DNA from 4 places in the Roseateles sp. FW305-36 genome. Region 2 is predicted to be linked to each of the others. Evidence: predicted binding sites of a transcription regulator. Region 2 holds the regulator's gene; each other region holds the start of a gene.
The links. Region 2 encodes LexA, which represses DNA repair genes until DNA is damaged. Its sites were predicted from a motif close to ACTGTATNNNNATACAGT; they were not measured.
Positions count from the first base shown of each region.

Region 1: a site for LexA is predicted at 2,422-2,439, ahead of AC3WOE_RS00060 (PA0069 family radical SAM protein). Genes of this name have one in related genera too.
Region 3: a site for LexA is predicted at 2,479-2,496, ahead of dinB (DNA polymerase IV). Genes of this name have one in related genera too.
Region 4: a site for LexA is predicted at 2,289-2,306, ahead of recA (recombinase RecA). Genes of this name have one in related genera too.

Region 1 covers NZ_JBYSZK010000001.1:10,421-14,848, forward strand. Annotated here, with positions in the region: gene dnaB (replicative DNA helicase) at 1-786, shown strand, start outside; gene AC3WOE_RS00055 (MFS transporter) at 966-2,246, opposite strand; gene AC3WOE_RS00060 (PA0069 family radical SAM protein) at 2,440-3,564, shown strand; gene AC3WOE_RS00065 (phosphoethanolamine transferase) at 3,561-4,428, opposite strand, start outside.
Region 2 covers NZ_JBYSZK010000010.1:126,122-130,549, reverse strand. Annotated here, with positions in the region: partial or broken gene AC3WOE_RS19205 (esterase-like activity of phytase family protein) at 1-1,058, shown strand, start outside; partial or broken gene AC3WOE_RS19200 (PEPxxWA-CTERM sorting domain-containing protein) at 1,167-1,256, shown strand; gene AC3WOE_RS19195 (asparaginase) at 1,257-2,177, opposite strand; gene lexA (transcriptional repressor LexA) at 2,262-2,933, shown strand; RNA gene ssrA (transfer-messenger RNA) at 3,018-3,390, opposite strand; gene AC3WOE_RS19180 (HAD-IA family hydrolase) at 3,405-4,079, opposite strand; gene ubiG (bifunctional 2-polyprenyl-6-hydroxyphenol methylase/3-demethylubiquinol 3-O-methyltransferase UbiG) at 4,076-4,428, opposite strand, start outside.
Region 3 covers NZ_JBYSZK010000001.1:80,035-84,462, reverse strand. Annotated here, with positions in the region: gene AC3WOE_RS00380 (aldo/keto reductase) at 56-1,036, shown strand; gene AC3WOE_RS00375 (patatin-like phospholipase family protein) at 1,040-2,431, opposite strand; gene dinB (DNA polymerase IV) at 2,592-3,800, shown strand; gene AC3WOE_RS00365 (ATP-dependent DNA helicase) at 3,797-4,428, shown strand, end outside.
Region 4 covers NZ_JBYSZK010000016.1:89,576-94,003, reverse strand. Annotated here, with positions in the region: gene AC3WOE_RS24630 (DUF2889 domain-containing protein) at 1-464, opposite strand, end outside; gene AC3WOE_RS24625 (regulatory protein RecX) at 642-1,187, opposite strand; gene recA (recombinase RecA) at 1,209-2,252, opposite strand; gene AC3WOE_RS24615 (response regulator) at 2,427-3,098, shown strand; gene AC3WOE_RS24610 (sensor histidine kinase) at 3,099-4,428, shown strand, end outside.

The DNA.
Region 1 (4,428 bases), on a different contig from region 2:
CAGACGGCCGGCCTGCAGCCGGGCGACCTCATCGTGCTCGCCGCGCGCCCTTCGATGGGCAAGACCGCGTTCGCGGTCAACATCGCCGAGAACGTGGCCATCAACGAAGGCCTGCCCGTCGTCATCTACTCGATGGAAATGGGCGCCGCCCAGCTCGCCCTGCGGATGGTCGGCTCCATCGGCCGCATCGACCAGAGCCATCTGCGCACCGGCCAGCTCAAGGACGACGAATGGGGCCGTCTGTCCGAAGCCGTCGACAAGCTCGGCAAGGCCGCCATCTACATTGACGAGAGCCCGGGCCTGTCGCCCAGCGAGGTGCGTGCCCGCGCGCGTCGGCAGGCACGCATCAGCGGTCAGCTCGGCCTCATCGTCATCGACTACCTGCAGCTGATGTCTGGCAGCGGCGGTGGCAGCGAGGAGAACCGCGCCACCGTGCTGGGCGAGATCTCGCGTGGCCTGAAGGCCCTGGCCAAGGAGCTGCGCTGCCCCGTCATCGCGTTGTCGCAGCTGAACCGCTCGGTGGAGCAGCGTCCCGACAAGCGGCCCATGATGTCCGACCTGCGCGAGTCCGGCGCCATCGAGCAGGATGCCGACATCATCATGTTCATCTACCGCGACGAGTACTACACCAAGGACGAGTGCAAGGAACCGGGCGTGGCGGAGATCATCATCGCCAAGCAGCGTAACGGCCCGGTGGGCACGGTGAAGCTGATGTTCCAGCGCATGCACACCAAGTTCGAGAACCTAGCGCCCGGCTATGTGGGCGTGGAGCGCGACGAGTACTGACCCGCCGTTGAAATAGAGAAGGCCCGACGCATGGCATCGGGCCTTCAGTCGTTGGCCCTTGAGCGGCCTGTTGAGGCTACAGCTCCGGCTTCCGACGATTCAACTCCAGGTGCGAGAGGGGCCGCTGGCCATCTCGTCAAGGCCGCGGGCGGGCGTAGGCCATGCCCTACGCGACGACATCAGTGCTGCAAGCCATCCCGTTTCGCCAGGGCCGGGAAAAGCTTGAACCACAGCCCGACGACGGCCAGCGTGCCCAAGCCGCCGAGCAGTACCGAGCCCACGGGACCGAGCAGGGCCGCCGTGGCGCCCGATTCGAACTCGCCGAGCTGGTTGCTCGCGCCGATGAAGACCGAGTTCACGGCACCGACGCGACCACGCATCTCGTCTGGTGTCTCGAGTTGCACCAGCGACTGGCGGATGACGACGCTGACCATGTCGGCGGCGCCGCTGACGGCCAGCACGGCGAAGGCGAGCAGGAAGGAGGTCGTCAGCGCAAAGGCGATCATGGTCAGACCGAACAGCGCCACGGCGCCGAGCAGCCAGCGGCCGGCGCGGCGCGCGATGGGATGGCGGGCCAGCCAGACGCCGACGATCACCGCGCCCAGGGCCGGCGCTGCCCGCAGCAGGCCCAGCCCTTCCGGGCCGGTGTGCAGGATGTCCCTCGCGAAGATGGGCAGCAGCGCCGTGGCGCCGCCAAGCAGCACGGCGAACAGGTCCAGCGAGATGGCGCCGAGCACGACGGGGCGCTGCCAGATGAAACGGATGCCCGCCGTCAGCTGCGCCAGATCGGGCGCGGCGCGGCGCGGCTGGACGGCGCGATGGCGGATGGTCAACACGTTGGCGATGGCCGCGAGCAGCAGCAGCAGCGACACGCTGTAGACCAGCGCCGCGCCCCAATGTGCCGCGTCGCCGGCATGGCCGAGTCCCGACGCGATGGTGGGCCCCAAGGCATAGAGGGCACCCCCCAGGGCCGGGCCGGCAATGATGGAGACCTGCATGGTCGAACTGGCCGCCGCCACGGCACGCGGCAGCAGGATGGGCGTCACCAGCATGGGCATCAGGGCCTGCTGCGATGGCATCTGCAGCGCCCGCGCACAACCCAGCAGGATGGACAGCATGAGGATGAGCCGCGGCCCCACCCAGTGCCCCGCGCTGCCCAGCGCCAGGCAGGTCGCGGCCAGGCATTGCATGCCGAGGCTTGCGGCCAGCAGCAGCCTGCGGTCGCGCTGGTCGACGAGATGACCGGCCGGCAGCGTCAGCAGCAGGGCGGGCAGGAATTGCGCGAGGCCCACCAGGCCCAGGTCCCAGGCGCTGGAGGTCAGGTCATACATCTGCCAGCCCAGGGCCACCATCAGCATCTGGTTGGCGGCGCCGCCGGTCACGCGGGCGCCCAGCAGGCGCAGATAGTCGCGTTGATCACGCAGGCGGGCCGGGGTGCCGGGATTCGCGTCGAGAGGCATGCAGGCGGGCTTGCGCGCCGGTCGGCAGGCGCAGGAGAACCAGGGGCCGGCGGATTATCCCGGCGCTTCAGGAGTCTGGCCTGCGGCGGCGGGTGCGCGTCCAGCGCTCGGCAAGCCGGGTCGAGTCGGCATGCCCGGAATCCAGCAGGGTCATGGCTTTTGCCCTTGGTCGCATACTGTATATATTTACAGTATGTCGCCCGCTCCCACCCGCATCGCCGCTGCCCAGCCGGCCCTGGTTCCGCTGGACTCCATCAAGGGCCGCGGCACGGCGACGGCCATGCCGCATCGCTTCGAGCAGCGCGAGCGCGAGCAGTACGACGACGGCTGGGGTTCGCTGGACCAGGAGGCGACCGAGGAGCACCTGCCACCGGCCACCGAGGTCATCGAGGAGCAGGCGAAGAAGATCGTCACCAGCAACCAGTCGCCCGACATCAGCTTCGACTATTCGATCAACCCGTATCGCGGTTGTGAGCATGGCTGCGTCTACTGCTTCGCGCGGCCGACGCACAGCTATCTGAACCTGTCACCGGGGTTGGACTTCGAGACCCGCATCGTGGCCAAGATCAACGCCGCCGAGCGCCTGCGCGAGACGCTGGCGGGCTCGAGGTACGAGCCGCGCTCGCTGGTGCTGGGCACGGCCACGGATGCTTACCAGCCCATCGAGCGCAAGCTCGGCATCACGCGGCGCCTCGTCGAGGTGCTGGCGGAAACGAGTCACCCCTTTTCGGTCGTCACCAAGTCCAGCGGCATCGAGCGCGAGCTGGACCTGATCGCGCCGATGGCGGCGCAGGGCCTGGTGTCGGTCTATCTGTCGATCACGACGCTGGACAACGAGCTGGCCCGCATCCTCGAGCCTCGCGCGGCGGCCCCGGCGCGGCGGCTGCGCACCATCAAGGCGCTGGCGGATGCGGGCGTGCCGGTGGGCGTCAGCGTGTCGCCCATCATTCCCTTCATCAACGAGCCCGAGCTGGAGCACATCCTGGAGGCGGCCCATGCGGCCGGTGCCAGCAGCGCCTTCAGCATTCCGATCCGCCTGCCCTGGGAGGTCAATCCGCTGTTCCAGGACTGGCTGCAGCGTCATTTCCCCGAGCGCGCCGACCGGGTCATGGCCCGCATCCGCGACATGCGCGGCGGCAAGGACAACGATGCACGCTTCGGCAAGCGGTTCACCGGCGAGGGCATCTGGGCCGACCTGCTGCGCGCGCGGCTGCGGCGGGTGGTGGTTAAGCTGGGGATGAGGACGGAGCGAAGGCCGGTGCAGCTGGCTCTATTCAAGCCGCCGCGCAAGCCTTCGGCGCAGGGCGATCTGTTCTAGCTCCGGCAACCCGCCAACAAATCCCACTCCGCCCTGTAGACATCCGCCCGCGCGCCCACCCAACCCATCACCGTATGGAAGAGGTTGTCATGCGAGGCCGGCTTGTCGCGCAGGCCGGCCAGGCAGCCGGGCTTGAGCGACTTCGCCAGGTCGCCGCCCTCGGGCGCCCACAGCACCATGGGCACATGGGTCTGCTCATCCGGCGCCATGGCGTACGGCATGCCGTGCAGATAGAGGCCGTTCTCGCCCAGGGACTCGCCGTGGTCGGAGACGTAGAGCATGCCGGTGTCGAAGCGCGTCTGCTGGGTTTGCAACCAGGCGATGGAGCGGGCCAGCAGGCGGTCGGTCGTCACCAGGGTGTTGTCATAGCCGTTGACGACCTGCTGGCGCTCGCATTCCTGCAGCAGGTTGCGCTTGCACTCGGGTTGGAAGGGTTTGAGGTCGTCCGGCGAACGCTTGAAATAGGCCGGGCCGTGGCTGCCCATCTGGTGCATGACGAGGACGAGGCCGCGCTTGAGGCGCTCGGGGTCCAGCGCGGCGATGCGCTTGTCGAGCTCATGCAGCAGGGCTTCGTCGAAGCATTCCTCTTCACCCAGTTCGTCCTTGTGGCACAGGCCTGCCGTCAGCGCCGCGGCGCCCTGGGGCAGCTTGGACGTCGGGCTGTTGGGCACGCGGTCGCACAGGCCCTTGCAGCCGCTCTGGTTGTCCAGCCACAGCACGGCCAGGCCGGCGCGCTGCAGCACGTCGAGCAGGTTCTCCTGCGGTTTGCCGGCGTCGAAATCGGCGCGGCCCTGGGGCGCGAACATGCAGGGCAGGGAGGCGGCCGTGGCCGTGCCGCAGGACGTCACCTGGCGCAGGCTCACC
Region 2 (4,428 bases):
GCGGCAACACCTTCCTGGCGCTGCCTGACCGCGGTCCGAACGCCAATGACTGGGGCGCGTCCAGCCTGGACAACACGACCTCCTTCATCAGCCGCTTCCAGACGGTGCAACTCGACCTCGTCGCCGCGGCGCCGGGCTCCGCCCTGCCCTACACGATCGCTCCGACGCTGAAGGCCACCACGCTGCTGTCCAGCGCGACGCCGCTGAACTACGGGGCCAAGGCCCCGACGCTGACCGGTATCGTCAACAGCAGCGCGCTGACCGCCGGCAGCACCCAGTACTTCTCGGGCCGCTCCGACAACTTCGCCACCGGCCTGTCGACCAACCCGAACAACGCCCGCCTCGACCCCGAAGGCATCCGTGTCTCCAACGACGGCAAGAGCGTCTTCATCTCGGATGAATACGGCCCCTACGTCTACCAGTTCGACCGCGCTACCGGCCAGCGCACGCGCACCTTCAGCCTGCCCGACAGCTTCGCGGCCCCCAACCTGAGCAGCTCGGGTGCTGCCGAGATCTCCGGCAACACGACCGGCCGTGTGGCCAACAAGGGCATGGAAGGCCTGGCCATCTCGCCCGACGGCAAGACCCTGTTCGGCTTCATGCAGAGCCCGCTGGCCCAGGATGGCGGTGACGGTGGCCGCTACAACCGCATCGTCAAGATCGACATCGCGACCGGTGCCGTCAGCCAGTTCGCCTTCGACAACCAGATCAACGGCAAGGCCTACAACAGCAGCGAGCTGCTGGCCCTGAACGACCACGAGCTCCTCGTGCTGGAGCGCGACGGCAAGGGCATGGGCGACGGCTCGCCCGGCTCCAAGGCCGTGGTGAAGCAGCTCACCAAGATCGACCTGACCGGCGCCACCGAAGTCAGCGGCATCAAGGACCTGCGCACCCAGCCCAGCGTGGCCATCGTCGGCACCAAGTTCCTCGACATCCGGGCCGCGCTGAACGCCGCCGGCATCTCCGACGCGCAGATCCCGTCCAAGCTCGAAGGCATCGCCTTCGGCCAGGACGTCACCGTCAACGGCAAGACCATGCACACGCTGTACTTGGCCAACGACAACGACTTCCTGGCGACGGCCGTCCCCAACGGCAGCAGCGCCGCCGTGCCCTATGGCAATCAGTTCTATGTCTTTGCCTTCGAAGGCAACCTGGTCAACCAGACCATCGCGGCCGTGCCGGAACCCAGCCAGTACGCCATGCTGATCGCCGGCCTCGGCGCCGTGGGCTTCATGGCCCGCCGTCGCCGCGGCTGATCAGGCGTCGGCCAAGAGGGCCAGGATCAGCTCGATCCTGGCCTTGACCGGGCTCAGCGCGCCCGCGCTGGGCAGCAAGCCCGGCAGATCCATGACGGGACCGGCGTCGCAGCGCGTACTGCGCAGGACGCGCACACCGCCCGCTTCGGCCTCGCGCAGGGCTGCATCCAGGCCGCGGCTCAGCGTGCCGTTGCCGGTGCCGGCGGCCACGAGGCCGTCGACGCCGCTGGCCGACAGCGCGCGCACGACGGCGCCGTCCGCGCCCGCGTGGTTCATGACGATGTCGACACGCGGCCAGCGCTCTGCGGGCGCGGCAATGCGCGCAAGGCCCAGCGCCTCGCCCACCGGCCAGCGGCCGACCTGGCGCACGACACCCTCCTCCACTCGCGCCACCAGGGCGCCGTCGACCGACTCGAAGGCATCGACGCGGTAGCTGTGCGTCTTGCGTACCTGAACCGCGTCATGCACGCGGCCGGCGAAGGCGACGACGACACCTTGTGCGCCTGGCTCTGCCGCCACCTGAACGGCATCGAAGAGGTTCTGCGGTCCATCCGGCGCCAGTGCCGTCGCCGGTCGCATGGCCGCCGTCAGCACGACAGGTTTGGACGGCGCCAGCACGCGATGCAGGAAGTAGGCCGTTTCTTCCAACGTGTCCGTGCCATGGGTGATGACGAGGCCGGCGACCTCGGGGCGTTCCAACTGCTGATGCACGGCGGCCGCCAGCTTCTGCCAGGTCGCGAAATCCATGTCCTTGCTGTCCAGCTGGGCGACCTGATGCGCCTCCAGCTTGCGAGCGGCGAGCGCGGGAACGGCAGCCAACAAATCCTCGACGCGCAGCTGTGCGGCCGTGTATCCAACGCCATCGCTGGCGGTCTTGGCGGTGCCGGCGATGGTGCCGCCGGTGCCCAGAATGACGATCAAACGATCAGAGGTTTGCAATTTCTTGGTTTCCTGGACAAAAATACAGGTGCTGGACAAATTTCCAGCCATCTCAAAAGGCCGAACGTGCAAGACCGACCCAAGCTTACCGCCCGCCAGCAGCAGATCTTCGACCTGGTCCGCAATGCGATCGAAAGCACCGGCGCCCCGCCGACCCGTGCCGAGATCGCCGCCGAGCTGGGATTCAAGTCCGCCAACGCGGCCGAGGAACATCTGCAGGCCCTGGCCCGCAAGGGCATGCTGGAACTCGTGGGCGGCACCTCGCGAGGCATCCGCCTCAAGTCCGAAGTGCTCGGCGCCCTCAATCGCGCGCGTCAGTTCAGCCTGCCCATCCCTTCGCTGTCGCAACTGACGCTGCCGCTGATCGGCCGCGTCGCCGCCGGCGCGCCCATCCTGGCCCAGGAACATGTCGAGCAGACCTACAACGTCGAGCCCAGCCTGTTCTCCAAAAGGCCCGACTACCTGCTCAAGGTCAAGGGCATGAGCATGAAGGACATCGGCATCCTCGACGGCGACCTGCTGGCCGTGCAGTCGGCCAAGGAGGCCCGCAATGGCCAGATCGTCGTGGCGCGCGTCGGCGAAGAAGTCACCGTGAAGCGCTTCAAACGCGGGCCCGATGGCATCCAGTTGCTGCCCGAGAATCCCGACTTCGAGCCCATCGTCGTCAACGAGGACAGCGAGAGCTTCAGCATCGAGGGTCTGGCTGTGGGCCTGATCCGCGGACAAGGGTTCAACTAGGCCCAGGGACGAGGGTTCAATTCCCCCCGGCTCACTTGAAATGAAAAAGGCCCGCGTCACCGACACGGGCCTTTTTCGTCTGGATGGTGGAGCCGGGGGGAATTGAACCCCCGTCCGCAAGCCATCACCGGGCAGATCTACATGTTTAGCCGGCTGGTTTGAATCTCACGGTCAACTCGCGCAGTGGCACGCTAGCTTTCCCGCCAGTCACTTGATCTCACGCCCCACCGAGTGACCCGGTGCGACGCCAGCCGATGTGAGTGACTTCTCAGCCTTGCCCCTTGCGGAACTCAGCCCGGCCCATCGGCCTGCCGTTGAGAAGCTCATCCGCAATTAAGCGGCGAGTGCGAACGTAGAGTCGTTTGCAGTTACTTTGTTTCCAGTGGTTTTACGAGCGGACTGGTGCTCGACATGCCCTACTCCGGATCCGCACCCACGTCGAAACCAAGTCGGCCCCAGAGAACTCCTATTTTAGGCCAGTCCGAGCTGCTTCAAGAGCTCGCCGGGCGCGGACAGCTCGATATCCGCACCCCAATGGCGGAATTCGCCGCCATGACCCAGATAGCCCCAGGCCGCGGCAGCGGTCTTCATGCCAGCGGCGCGGCCGGCCAGGATGTCCCGCTCGTCGTCCCCGACGTACAGGCAGGCCGCGGGCGCCACGCCCAACCGCCTTGCGGCCTCCAGCAGCGGCGCGGGATGCGGCTTGGTGTGGCCCGTCGTATCGCCACCGACGATGGCGGCGGCTGCAAGCCCGAGAGCCTTGGCCAGCGGCAGGGCAAAGCGCTCGGCCTTGTTGGTGACGATGCCCCAGGCGAGGCCGCCCTCCACCAATCCCAGCAGTTCGGCTTCGATGCCAGCGAACGGCGTCGTGCTGTCGTACATCAGCGTCTCGTAGCGATCGAGGAACTCGCGCTTGAGCTCTTCATACGCAGCATGCCCAGGCGCAACTTCGAAGGCCTGGCCCAGCATGCCGCGGGCACCGGAGCCCCCATGCGGGCGGTACCGCGACAGCGGCAGCGCCCGCATGCCGCGATCCATGCGCATCGCATTGGCGGCCGCTGCAAGATCGTTGGCGCTGTCGATCAGCGTGCCGTCCAGATCGAACAGCACGGCGCGCAGATGCGACCAGCGTGGTGCGAGCTTCAAGCGGGGCGGCGGCAGGCCAGCAGATAGTTGACGTCGGTGTCGCTGCCGAGGCTGTAGCGCTGCGTCAACGGGTTGTAGCTCAGGCCGCGGCTGCCCTGCAGCTCCAGCCCGGCGTCGCGGCAGTACTGGGCAAGCTCGGAAGGCTTGATGAAGCGTGCGTATTCATGCGTGCCCTTGGGCAGCATCTGCAGTACGTATTCGGCGCCGACGATGGCCAGCAGGAAGGACTTGGCGTTGCGGTTCAGCGTCGACAGAAAGACCCAGCCGCCGGGCTTGACCAGCGTGGCCAGCGCCCGCACGACCGAAGCCGGGTCAGGCACGTGCTCCAGCATTTCCATGCAGGTGACGG
Region 3 (4,428 bases), on a different contig from region 2:
CGAGCGCATGGGAGCGCTATCATCCATCGCTCCCATCCCCTGCCCCGACTCGAACATGCACTACCGTCCCCTCGGCCGTACCGGCTGGAATGTCTCTGCCATCGGCTTCGGTGCCTGGGCCATCGGCGGCACCTGGGGCGACACCGATGACACGGCGGCCATGGCCGCCCTGCACCGCGCCCTGGACCGCGGCGTGAACTTCTTCGACACCGCCGACGTCTACGGCGACGGCCACAGCGAGCGCCTGCTGGCCCGCCTGAAGCGCGAGCGCCCGGGCGACGCCTTCCACATCGCCACCAAGGCCGGCCGGCGCCTGAACCCGCATGTGGCCGAGGGCTACCGCGACTTGAAGCCCTTCATCGAGCGCAGCCTCAAGAACCTCGAGACCGACACCCTCGACCTGCTGCAACTGCACTGCCCGCCCACCGCCGTCTACACCATGCCCGAGGTCTTCGGCGCGCTGGACGACCTGGTACGCGCGGGCAAGCTGCGCCACTACGGCGTCAGCGTCGAGCGCATCGACGAGGCCATGGCGGCGCTGAAATTCCCGCACGTGCAGTCGGTGCAGATCATCTACAACCTGTTCCGCCAGCGGCCCGCGGAAGTCTTCCTGCCCGCCGCCCGCGCGGCCCGGGTCGGCGTGCTGGCGCGGCTGCCGCTGTCCAGCGGCATGCTCAGCGGCAAGTTCACCCGCGACAGCCGATTCGGCGCCGACGACCACCGCGGCTTCAACCGCCAGGGCGAGGCCTTCGACAAGGGCGAGACCTTCTCCGGCGTCGACTACGAACAGGGCCTGGCCGCCGTCGAGGAATTGCGCCGGCTGCTGCCCGAAGGCATCAGCATGGCCCGCCTCGCCCTGCGCTGGATCCTGATGAACGAGGCGGTCACCACCGCCATTCCGGGTGGCCGCACGCCAGCCCAGGTGGACGAGAACGTCAGCGCCGCCGACCTGGCCGCCCTGCCGGCGCCGCTGATGCAGGCCCTGGCCGATCTCTACCAGCGCCGCATCGCGCCTTCTGTCCACACCCTCTGGTGAGGCTCATTCGCCGCGCTGGGCCGCGGCGCTGAAGCGCTTCACCACGCCGTCCCGCGCCACCACCTGCTTGCCGGCGGCAATCAGCCGGTCGAGCTGCTCGGCCGGCAACGTGAGCCGCGTCGGGATGGCGTTGAGCGCCTGCTCCTCGGCCTCGGGCAGATCGCCAAAGCTGATCTGCGTGACGCTGAACTTGATGTCCTCGCAATGCCAGCCGGGGTTGAGCGCCCGCAGCGCGGACTTGCGCTCCTCGCTGAGGCCGCAGCGGTAGTTCACCAGCTCGCGCTCCCAGTCGCGCACCATGGGCAGGAAGGCCGCATAGCTCATGCGCATCGTGCTCTCGATGGCCGTGTCGACGGCGCCCGCGGCGATGTCCATGCCGGATGGCCCGGCCACCTCCCGAGCCCAATCGGCGCTCGGCCCCTGGCCGGCATCGACGACGATGAAGAGCAGGCGGCGCATCGTCGCCGCATCGTTCTCGGGGATGGGACCATAGGGCGTGTTCAGCAGCACCCGGCTCTGCAGGATGGCCACCAGGCCGAGGTTGTCGGTCAGCCCGCCATCGACCAGCTTCAGATAGCGCCCGGCCTTGGGGTCCAGGTTGTCGCGGAACAACCGCGCCAGCGCCACGCGCAGGCGGTACTGGTCGTCGCGCTCGTTGGGGCGCCCATTCAGGCCGGGCGGCAGCTGCACCTTGCAGGCCTCGGGAAAGCGCTCCACCACCACCGGCGCGAAGAACAGCGGCACCGCCATGGAAGCCGCCACCGCCTCGGAGACCGGATAACTCGCCAGGTCACTGCACAGCGCGTCGAAGGCCCGCTCGTGGAAGGGGAAGGCAAGCCGGTACTGCACATTGCTGGCGCTGATCCACACCACGGGACTCGAGCGCTTGAACATGTCGGCAAAGGTCGCGCCCTTGAAGACATCGTTCTCGAGCCAGTCGTTGAAGTCGCTGCGGTCGTTCAGTCCCCCGGCAAACAGCCGCCGCAGATTGTTGGGGTTGAGCAGGCTGAAGCGCAGGCCACGCTCGCCGTCACGCAGCAGCACCTTGTCGCGGAAATCGCGCAGGCCCTCGGCGCCGTGCAGCCCGAAATAGGCCGAGGTCAGCGACCCGCCCGACACGCTGGTGATGAAGCTGACATCGTCCAGAAGGGTGTGCCCGCCAACGGAGGGCTGCTCGCGCAGCCCCTCCAGCACGCCGTAGGAAAAGGCCGCCGCCCGCAAGCCGCCGCCCGAGAAGCTCAACGCCACGAAGGTGTCGTTCTCCAGCGGCTTGAGGGCGCGCTGCATGCTCTGCGCGGCCGCCGGCTTGTTGCGCGGCGGATTGATCGGCGCGCTGGCGCAGGCGGCCAGCGAGAGCGCGATGAAACAGGTGCAAAGCAGCAGCAGGACGCGCATCGACTCTCTCTCCTGGGATCGGGCGCATTCTGCCGATGCTGCCAGCCCCTGTCTTTATTCCCAGTGACAATCGGGCAAATGAACTGCCCCCACGTCCGCGTCCGCGAACTGCCCCCCGAGGGGGCGCGTCAGCGGTTTCGGGCGGCCGTGCACCACTGACATGCAGCAGCCCCCCCGCTGGATCGCCCACCTCGACATGGACGCCTTCTACGCGTCCGTCGAGCTGCTGCGCTATCCGCAGCTCAGGGGCTTGCCGGTAGTCATCGGCGGCCGGCGGGCGGATGCGCCGCGGCAGCTGGAGGACGGCAGCTGGCGCTACGCCAGGCTGCGCGACTACACCGGCCGCGGCGTCGTCACCACCAGCACCTATGCGGCGCGCGACCTCGGCGTGTTCTCCGCGATGGGCCTCATGAAGGCGGCCCTGCGGGCACCCGATGCCATCCTGCTGCCGGCCGACTTCGACAGCTACCGCAAGTACTCGCGCCTGTTCAAGGCGGCCGTCGCCGAGGTTGCGCCCGTCATCGAGGACCGCGGCATCGACGAGATCTACATCGACCTGACCGACGTGCCCGGCGTGCGCGACGCCGTCGGCCACGACCCGCTCGGCGGCGTGAAGGCCGTGGCGCGGGAGATCAAGAACTCGGTGGGACGCGCCACCGGCCTGACCTGCTCCATCGGCGTCACGCCCAACAAGCTGCTCAGCAAGATCGCCAGCGAGCTGGACAAGCCCGACGGCATCAGCGTGCTGACCCTGGACGACATTCCGAAGCAGGTGTGGCCGCTGGGCGTGCGCAAGATCAATGGCATCGGCCCCAAGGCCAGCGAAAGGCTGATCAAGCTCGGCATCGAGACCGTGGGCGACATCGCCGCCGCCGATCCGCGCTGGCTCATCGAGCAGTTCGGCGAGAGCTACGGCGCCTGGCTGCACGCCGCCTCCCACGGCCGGGACAACCGCGCCGTCGTCACGCACAGCGAGCCGGTGTCCATCAGCCGCGAGACGACCTTCGAGCGCGACCTCAGCGCCGTGAACGACAAGATCCTGCTCGGCCAGATCATGGACGAGCTCTGCGAGAGTCTGGCCAAGGACCTCGCCCGCAAGCGCTATGCGGGCAAGACGGTGGGCATCAAGCTGCGCTTCGAAGGCTTCATCACCGTCACGCGCGACCAGACGCTCAAAGTCCCGATCACCGGCGCCGCCGACATCCGCCACGCCGCGGGCCTGTGCCTCAAACGCGTCAAGTTCGACAAGCGCCTGCGCCTGATGGGCGTGCGCATCGGCAACCTCGTGCACGCCAGCGAAGTGCTGGCGGCACCCGCGGCTAGCCGCGCTCCCGCCCCCCCGGCGCCCGACAACCTGACTCTGTTTTGAGCGACTGGAGCTACAGCGTCTCGGTGCGCAGCCTGTGCGAGTTCACCGCCAAGCGCGGCGACCTGGACCGCCGCTTCACGCCGTCGGCCACTGCGCTCGAGGGCCAGGCCGGCCAGATGGCCGTGCTGGCGCGGCGCTCGCCCGGCTACGAGGCCGAGCTGGCCCTGGAAGGCCGGTTCGGCAACCTGCGCGTGCGCGGCCGGGCCGACGGCTACGAGGCCGACGTGAACCGGCTGGAAGAGATCAAGACCATCCGTGGCCCCGTCGACCTCATACCCGAGAACCGCCGCGCCCTGCATTGGGCCCAGCTCGAAACCTATGGTGCCCTCATCGCCGCCGACCGCGAGCTGACCGAAATCGAGCTGGCCCTGGTCTACGTGGATGCCGACACCCAGCACGAGACCGTGCTGCGCCAGACCGTCGCGGCCGCAGCGCTGCAGGCCGCCTTCCAGGCCCGCTGCCGCCAGTTCGAGGCCTGGGCCGCGCAGGAGGCCGCCCATCGCACCGCGCGCGACACGGCGCTGAGCAGCCTGCCCTTCCCCTTGGGCGAACTGCGTCCCGGCCAGCGCCTGCTTGCCGAAGCCGTCTACAAGGTCGCCGCAAACGGCCGCCATCTGCTGGCCCAGGC
Region 4 (4,428 bases), on a different contig from region 2:
GGGTTGCCGGCGGCATCGCCCTCGCGCGTGTCGATGACGGAGCCGGCCATGGCCTGGATGACGGCCGTCGGCAGGATCTGGCAGAGCTCGGTGATGTGGGTACAGCCCCGCGTGCTGCCCAGACGTTCGCCGACGGCTTGGCGGAAACCCTTCATCAGGTTCAGGCCGATCAGCTGCCGGTAGGCGTCGCCGTGCTCGTTGCAGGCACCGGGATACGGCATCCACAGTGTTTCGGAGCTGGCAGCGGTGATGGTCAGCGTCGGGTCCACGGTCAGATGCAGGCGCATCTCGTGGATGGGATCGCCGGCCTTGCGCGGCACGCCGGCCAGTGGCACGTCATGCGTCTTGGTGTCAGTCAGGCTGGCTTCGACGTCGAACAGGCCGTCATCGCGCGCGAACACCTGCACATCGAGGGCGCGGCGGTGCAGCGGGCGGCGCGTGACGGACGGGTGGACGGCAGGCATGGAACGGGGGAATGGCGAATCACCCCGGCCTGTGCCGGGACGGGGTCAACCCGGCTCTTGCGGCGCCTTGCCAGAGGGGCAGAAGGGCCTGTAACCGGGTGAACCCTCGTTTTTGGGGCAGCCGGCAATGTAGCACGGAGGGTGAAAACTCCCCCTGCGCGCTCGGTCAAGCGGCCCTTAGGCCCTCAGCAAGCGGCGCACCACTTCGGGGGCGAAACCCCTCGCCAGCAGGAAACGGGTCTGGCGCGCCTGCTCGGCCGCCTCGCGCGAAGGCTCGGCCCCGAAGCGCCTCTGCCAGACCTCGCGGGCGCGTTCCAGTTCGGTTTCACGCAGGACGGCCTGCTGCTCGGCGTCCAGCTTGAGCCCGTGCTGGGCCAGCTCCTGCTGGATGCGCTGGGCGCCGAAACGGCCGGCGCGCAGGTGCAGCCGGGATTCGATGAAGCGCTCTTCGTTCAAATAGCCGGCGGCGGCGAGGCTGTCGAGCAAGGCGTCGACCGTGGCCTCGCCGGCTTGCGCGCCAGCCTCCTCTTCGTGGACGGCGTGCGCCTCGACGGCGCCGCGGGTGTCCCCAGCCGCCGTCGCCATGGCCGCCGCCGCGGCACGCTCACGCAGCTGCCGCTCGATGCGCAGCAGTTTGCGCCGCAACTCCGCCCGGCTGTGCTCGCGCTGGGCCAGCAGGCCGATGGCACGGGCCTTCAGCGACAGCGGCCCACGGGTGGCCATGCGGGGCGAACCGGAGCCGGCTTACTCCGCGTCGCCTTCGACAGCGCTCAGGGCGGCGACGCCGACCGCTTCACGGATCTTGTTCTCGATCTCGCGGGCGATGTCGGGGTTCTCGCGTAGGAATTCGCGGGCGTTGTCCTTGCCCTGGCCGATCTTCTCGCCTTGATAGGCATACCAGGCGCCGGACTTGTCGACGATCTTGTGCACGACGCCCATGTCGACGATCTCGCCCTCGCGGCTGATGCCTTCACCGTAGAGGATGTCGAACTCCGCGGTCTTGAACGGGGGGCTGACCTTGTTCTTGACGACCTTGACCTTGGTCTCGGAGCCGATGACCTCCTCGCCCTTCTTGATCGAGCCGATACGGCGGATGTCCAGGCGCACCGAGGCGTAGAACTTCAGCGCATTGCCGCCGGTGGTCGTTTCGGGCGAGCCGAACATGACGCCGATCTTCATGCGGATCTGGTTGATGAAGATGACCGTGCAGTTGGTCTTCTTGATGGTGGCGGTCAGCTTGCGCAGGGCCTGGCTCATCAGGCGGGCCTGCAGGCCGGGGAGCTGGTCACCCATCTCGCCTTCGATTTCGGCCCGGGGCGTCAACGCCGCGACCGAGTCGATGACGATGAGGTCGACCGAGCCGGAACGCACCAGGGAGTCGACGATCTCCAGGGCCTGTTCGCCGGTGTCGGGCTGGCTGATCAGCAGGTCTTGCAGATTCACGCCCAGCTTCTGGGCGTATTGGATGTCGAGGGCGTGTTCGGCGTCGATGAAGGCGCAGGTGCCTTGCAGCTTCTGCATCTCGGCGATGACCTGCAGGGTCAGCGTCGTCTTGCCGGAGGACTCGGGGCCGTAGATCTCGATGACGCGGCCGCGCGGCAGGCCGCCGACGCCCAGCGCGATGTCCAGGCCCAGCGAGCCGGTGGAGACGACCTGGATGTCTTCGATGACCTCGCCTTCGCCCAGGCGCATGATGGAACCCTTGCCGAATTGCTTCTCGATCTGGGCGAGGGCGGCCTGCAGGGCCTTGGCTTTTTCGGTGTTCAGGGCTTTGACGGGCGCGTCCATGCAGTTCTCCAAAGGAATGTCGGAATTATGGGGCAATCTGTATGTTTGTACAGTGGTTCTGTCCCCGAATCTGAGGAAGAGCACCCTCAGGCTTGATCGGCATTCTGTGAGCCAGGTGGCTCAAGACGTGAGCCACCTGCTCAAGACCTAACATCGGCGCCGGAGACAACACCTATGCGCATCCTGATTGCCGAAGACGACCAAGTGCTGGCCGATGGCCTGTTGCGGGCCTTGCGTGCCTCGGGCTACGCGGTGGACCGCGTCAGCTCGGGCACCGAGGCTGATACCGCGCTGGCCACGCATGAGTTCGACCTCGTCATCCTCGACCTGGGCCTGCCGCGCCTGCATGGGCTGGAGGTGCTGCGCAAGCTGCGCGCCCGCGGCGCGACCATGCCGGTGCTGATCCTGACCGCCGCGGACAGCGTCGAGCAGCGCGTCAAGGGCCTGGATCTGGGCGCCGACGACTACATGGCCAAGCCCTTCTCGCTGCAGGAGCTGGAAGCCCGCGTGCGGGCCCTGACCCGGCGCGGCCTGGGGACGGCCAGCAGCGTCATTAAGCACGGACCGCTGACCTTCGACGCTACCGGCCGCGTGGCCTATATCAACGACCAGATGCTGGAGCTGTCGGCGCGCGAGCTGTCGCTGCTGGAAGTGCTGCTGCAGCGCGCCGGGCGTCTCGTCAGCAAGGACCAGCTCGTCGAGCGCCTGTGCGAATGGGGCGAGGAGGTCTCGAACAACGCCATCGAGGTCTATATCCACCGCTTGCGCAAGAAGATCGAGCAAGGCCCCATCCGCATCGCGACGGTGCGTGGACTCGGTTACTGCCTCGAGAAAATCGCCTCGTAGATGCCGACCAAGGACGGCGCCAGCCCCCAGCAGGGCTCGCTGTTCGGCGAGATCCTCGACTGGATGCTCGCCCCGCTGCTGCTGATCTGGCCGATCAGCGTGGCGCTGACCTGGCTGGTCGCGCAGGGCATTGCCAGCCGACCCTATGACCGCGAGCTGGGCGAGATGGCGCGCAGCCTGGGTCTGCAGGTGGCGGCTGAAGCCGCACCGGTCAAGGGAAAAGACCGTTACGCGCTGGCGCCGGAAGCGGCGGCCCTGCTGAGGGCAGACGCCTCGGACACGGTCTTCTATCAGGTGCTGGGCCTGCGCGGCGAGCTGCTGAGTGGCGACGCGACGCTGCCGGTGCCCACCGAGGACGCGCCCATCGTGCCCTGGGAGCTGCACTTCCGCGACGACGAGGTCGGCACGGACGCCGTGCGCGTGGCCTATCTGTGGATCTCCCCCGAGGGCCAGGCCGGGTCGACGAAGACGATGCTGGTGCAGGTGGCCGAGACCCTGGGCAAGCGCGCCCGCCTGACCAACGAGATCATCAAGGGCGTCATCCTGCCGCAGTTCGTCATCCTGCCGCTGGCCGTGCTGCTGGTGTGGCTGGCGCTGGCGCGCGGTATCTCGCCGCTGAACGAATTGCAGCGGCGCATCCGCTCGCGCGAGAGCTCGGACCTGTCGCCCATCGACGAACAGCGCGTGCCTGACGAAGTCGCGCCGCTGGTGCAGGCCATCAACGACCTGCTGGCGCGGCTGGACTCGTCGATGAGCCGGCAAAAGCACTTCCTGGCCGATGCGGCCCACCAGCTGAAGACGCCGCTGGCGGGCCTGCGCACCCAGGCCGAGCTGATCCAGCGCGAGATCGACGCCGGCCGCGCCTCGCCCGAGGAGCTCAAGCGTTCGCTGGCCCAGATCGCCCGCGCCAGCGAGCGCGCCGCCCACATGGTCAACCAGCTGCTGGCCATGGCCCGCGCCGAGGACGCCGAGCAGGCCATGCGCCGCGAGCCGGTCAACCTGGCCGAGATCGCCATCGACACGGTGCGCGACTTCGTGCCGCGGGCGCTGGAGCGGCGCATCGACCTCGGCTACGACGGTGTCGCGCCCGAGGACAGCCGGCTGCGTGTGCAGGGCCAGCCGGTGCTGATGGGCGAACTGATCCGCAACCTCGTCGACAACGCGCTGCTTTACACGCCGGCCGGTGGCCTGGTAACGGTGCGGGTCGTCGAGGACCCCTTCGGCCAGGTCGTCGTGCTGCAGGTCGAGGACACCGGGCCGGGCATCGCGCCCGCCGAACGCGAGAAGGTCTTCCAGCCCTTCTACCGGTCGCTGGGCAGTGGCGTCGAGG